One region of the Amycolatopsis sp. NPDC114505 genome, then DNA from elsewhere that is predicted to be linked to it. Evidence: riboswitches for the same ligand, from Rfam matches in the RefSeq annotation. Region 1 holds a riboswitch; the other holds the start of a gene.

Region 1 (2,196 bases):
CCGCCCGCCCGGGCACCGACGCGGTCACGGTGTCGAAGAACTCGCCGTGTCCGACGTCGATGCCGCCTTCGGCGAGGCCGGCGGCGAGCACGGTGGCCATCCGGTGGGCGCGCAGCGCGATCCCGCGCAGCCCGTCGGGCCCGTGGTACACGGCGTACATCGAGGCCATCACCGCCAGCAGGACCTGCGCGGTGCAGATGTTCGACGTCGCCTTCTCGCGGCGGATGTGCTGTTCCCGGGTCTGCAGGGCGAGCCGGTACGCGGGTGCGCCGTCGGCGTCCTTCGAGACGCCGACCAGGCGTCCCGGCAGCTGCCGTTCCAGGCCTTCGCGGACCGCGAGGTAGGCGGCGTGGGGGCCGCCGAAGCCGAGCGGGACCCCGAACCGCTGGGTGGATCCGACGGCGACGTCGGCGCCGAGCTCCCCCGGCGGCCGCAGCAGGGTCAGGGCGAGCGGGTCGGCGGCGACGATCACCGCGGCACCGTGCTTCTTGGCCTCGGAGATCGTCAGGTCGAGCTCGTGCACCGCACCCGACGCACCGGGGTAGGACAGCAGCATCCCGAAGAAGTCGCCGCCGAGGCCAAGTCCGGTGAGACCTTGGGAGAGATCCTCGACGACCAGCTCGATGTCCAGGGGTTCGGCCCGGGTCCGGAGCACGGCGAGGGTCTGCGGCAGGGTGTCCTGGTCGACGACGAACCGGTTCGAAGCGGACTTCCCGGCCCGCCGCACCAGCGTCATGGCCTCGGCGGCAGCGGTGGCCTCGTCGAGCATCGACGCGTTGGCGACGGGCAGCCCGGTCAGATCGGCGACCATGGTCTGGAAGTTGAGCAGCGCCTCGAGCCGGCCTTGCGAGATCTCGGGCTGATACGGCGTGTAAGCGGTGTACCAGGCCGGATTCTCGAGCACGTTCCGCCGGATGACGGGCGGAGTGATGGTGTCGTGGTACCCGAGCCCGATCATCTGGGCCATCGTTCGGTTACGGCCGGCAAGCGCCCGAAGCTCGGCGAGCGCCTGAGCTTCGGTCGCGGCCGGCGGCAGTTCGAGCGGACGAGCGGAGGACCGCAGCGACTCAGGTACAGCACGCTCGGAGAGCTCGTCGAGAGAAGCGACACCGACGACATCGAGAATACGGCGAAGTTCGTCCGGCCCGGGACCGATGTGCCGCTCGGCGAACGGGATGCCCTGTTCCAGCGAGGCGAGTGACAGTTCCACGGAGCCTCCTGGGGACCGCCGAGCCGGGCCGGGGACGATGTCCCCCGGCCTCCCCACTCTGTCCGTACCCCGAGGGGCGCCTGAGAGTTTCGCCCGAGGTTGAGCCGGGCTTGCACCGTCGGCGGGGCCATCAGGTTGTGTCCTGACGACCCGCTTTCCAGAGGCGTCTCGTCCGCGCGGTCCAGGGTGCCTGAGAGGTTCCGGGGAGGACTTGCTCCTTCGGCGCCGAGCTCAAGGTGTGACTCGGACTCTCCCGCGCGGATTCGTCGACCGCGAGGAGAACCTTACTCGACTCCTCGCGGCGGTGATCACCCGGTCTTGCGGGCGTTGCGGCGCTGGGTGAGCTCGTCCGGCTGGTGCGTCTCGACGACACCGCCGTCGGCGCGTTCGGCCTGGAACTCGTGGATGGTGCCGCTGATCTCCTGCATGGCGCCGCTGACCGCGATGCCGAAGACGCCTTGGCCGCCCTGGAGCAGATCGACGATCTCCTCCGGCGAGGTGCATTCGTAGACGGTGGTGCCGTCGGAGAACAGCGTCACGCGCGCGAGGTCACGGACTCCGCGGACGCGCAGGTGGTCGACCGCGACCCGGATGTTCTGGAGGGAGACCCCGGTGTCCAGCAGCCGCTTGACCACCTTGAGGACCAGGATGTCCTTGAACGAGTACAGCCGCTGCGAGCCGGAACCGTGCGCCGTGCGGATGCTGGGTGCGACCAGCTTCGTCCGGGCCCAGTAGTCGAGCTGGCGGTAGGTGATCCCGGCGATCTGGCACGCGGCCGGACCGCGGTAACCCACCAGCTCGTCCGGCAGCGAGTTGTCGGGGAACAGCTCACCCTGCTCGCCAGCCGCGACCTCAACAGGCTGCTTCTCGGAACCAGCCTCGACCACGCAAGCCTCCCCTCGCCCGACCGGACGGCCGGCGAATGACAGTCGGCCGGTCCCAGGAGCGGGACCCACCGGAGATCCATCGCCGCGATCCGGCCCCAG
Region 2 (2,196 bases), on a different contig from region 1:
GCCGCGAAAGCGCTGCGTGAAGGCATCGACCAGGCCGGGCAGTTCCTCCGGCAGGCCACGGCGCTCGTCTACTCCTCGCCCGGTACGCAGGTGGCCAACCTCATCGCCGCGTCGCCGATCGACTGGGAGATGCGGATCCGCTCCGCGACCCGCGGTGACGAGGTCCGCGTCACCTACCACCACTACGTCGGCATCGTGGCCCCTCGGGACTTCCCGCACGACGACGCCGAGGTGCGCCGGATCCTCGAGCACGACGTCCTCGGTGAGCTGTGGCGGCCGCTCGGGCTGTACTGGCGGGTCGCCGAGGTGCACGACTGGCACGAGCCGCCGCGGCTGGTCATCCAGGTGCCCGAGCAGGAGGCGACGCGCCCGCCCGCGCCGTCGCCGGTCGTCGCCGCGCCGCCCGTCGTGGTGCTGTCGCCGATCTGGGGGTACGGCGAGCTGCTCGCGTCGCTGGTCGCCGACGGCCTCGGGTTCGGCAACGTCGACTTCCGCTACTTCGGCCTCCCGGACGCGATGGCCGACCGCGTCCGGATCACCGCCCGCGAGCTGGCCGAACCCGCGCCGCGGCTGGTGCACGCGGTGCCGCCGATCATGCTGCTGCACGGCCTGGCCGTGCCCGACCTGACCGGCCGGCTCCCGGTGGTGGTCCGCTACGGGCCGCGGATGCGGGAGCGGGCGGCCCGCATCTACCGCGAGCCGCTGCTCGAAGCCGGCTTCCCGGACGCCTTGGCCGGGGCCCGCGCGATCGAGGACGCGGTCTCGTCGGGGGTGCCACCCGGCTGCGCGTACTACGAGGTGACCCTGGACGACTCCGACGTCTTCGACGGCGACCGCCTCTCGCTCGACCGGCTCAACGACTCGGTGGCGTGGCTGGCCGAGCAGATCGTGGAGCGGGTGCTGCTGGGGGCCGGCCACCCGCCGGTGCCGCTCGGCGGGCCGTTGAAACGCCTGGTCCTGCCGTCGGGCCGGGTCCGGCGGCCGCCCGCGCTGGCCGGGAGCGTGGTGCGGCGGGTCGCCGATCGAGGCGCGGTCGAGGATCACTGTGGCGTTGGCCCGATGAAGTAGACGGACCTCGGCGGCGGCAGGTACCGTAGCCGCCACAACTGCAGATCGGGCCGTCGAGCCGAGGCGGGAGAGCCCTCACGAACGTGGTGGGGCACCGAAGGAGCAAACTCCCCGGAATCTCTCAGGTACCTGCTACCGCTTCGTGCGAGGCCACTCTGGAAAGCAGGCGCACCCGCGCCTCACCCAAGGTGAAAGCTGTGCTCCGCACAGTGAAACTCTCAGGTGCCATGACAGAGGGGGAGTTCCCAGCGCACCGTTGTGCCCGGTGCCCGGCCCGAGGAGCTCCCATCACCTCCACGCAGTTCGACGCCCGCCACATCGGCCCGTCCGAGGCCGAACGCGCGAAGATGCTGGCCGAGTGCGGCTACGGCAGCCTGGACGCCCTCGTCGGTGCGGCCGTGCCGACCGCCATCCGCGCCACCGCCGACCTGCGGCTCCCGCCCGCCGCGTCCGAAGAGGACGCCACCGCGGAGCTGCGCGCCCTCGCCGCGCTCAACCGCCCGATGACGCAGATGATCGGCCTCGGCTACTCCGACACCGTCACCCCCGGCGTGATCCGCCGCAACGTCCTCGAGAACCCCGCCTGGTACACCGCGTACACGCCCTACCAGCCGGAAATCTCCCAGGGCCGCCTCGAAGCGCTCCTCAACTTCCAGACGATGGTCGCCGACCTGACCGGCCTGGCCACCGCCAACGCGTCCCTGCTGGACGAGTCGACCGCCGTCGCCGAGGCCGTCACACTGATGCGCCGCGCGTCCAAGTCGAAGTCCAACAAGGTCGTGCTGGACGCCGAGTGCCTGCCGCAGACCATCGCCGTCGTGCGGACCCGCGTCGAGGCGCTCGGCATCGAGGTCGAGGTCCGCGACCTGCTGACCGGCCTGCCGGACGAGTTCTTCGGCGTCGTCGCCCAGTACCCCGGCGCGTCCGGTGTGCTGCGCGGCCGCGGCTTCTACCACGCGATTTCCGAGTCGGCGAAGGCCGCGGGCGCGCTGTTCACCGTCGCCGCCGACCTGCTTTCGCTGACGCTGATCACCGCGCCGGGCGAGTTCGGCGCCGACGTCGCCGCGGGTTCGACGCAGCGCTTCGGCGTCCCGCTCGGCTACGGCGGCCCGCACGCCGGGTTCATGT

The links. A riboswitch is a leader RNA that binds a small molecule or an ion and turns the genes downstream of it on or off. The one in region 1 is predicted to bind glycine.
Region 2: another riboswitch for glycine. It lies ahead of gcvP (aminomethyl-transferring glycine dehydrogenase); the one in region 1 lies ahead of gcvP (aminomethyl-transferring glycine dehydrogenase).

The regions. Positions count from the first base shown of each region.
Region 1 is NZ_JBVKDV010000003.1:796,197-798,392, forward strand. Features, by position in the region: gene gcvP (aminomethyl-transferring glycine dehydrogenase) at 1-1,210, opposite strand, end outside; glycine riboswitch at 1,378-1,476, opposite strand; gene ACZ7OU_RS32975 (MerR family transcriptional regulator) at 1,519-2,097, opposite strand.
Region 2 is NZ_JBVKDV010000005.1:401,338-403,533, forward strand. Features, by position in the region: gene ACZ7OU_RS44770 (helix-turn-helix domain-containing protein) at 1-1,068, shown strand, start outside; glycine riboswitch at 1,214-1,312, shown strand; gene gcvP (aminomethyl-transferring glycine dehydrogenase) at 1,356-2,196, shown strand, end outside.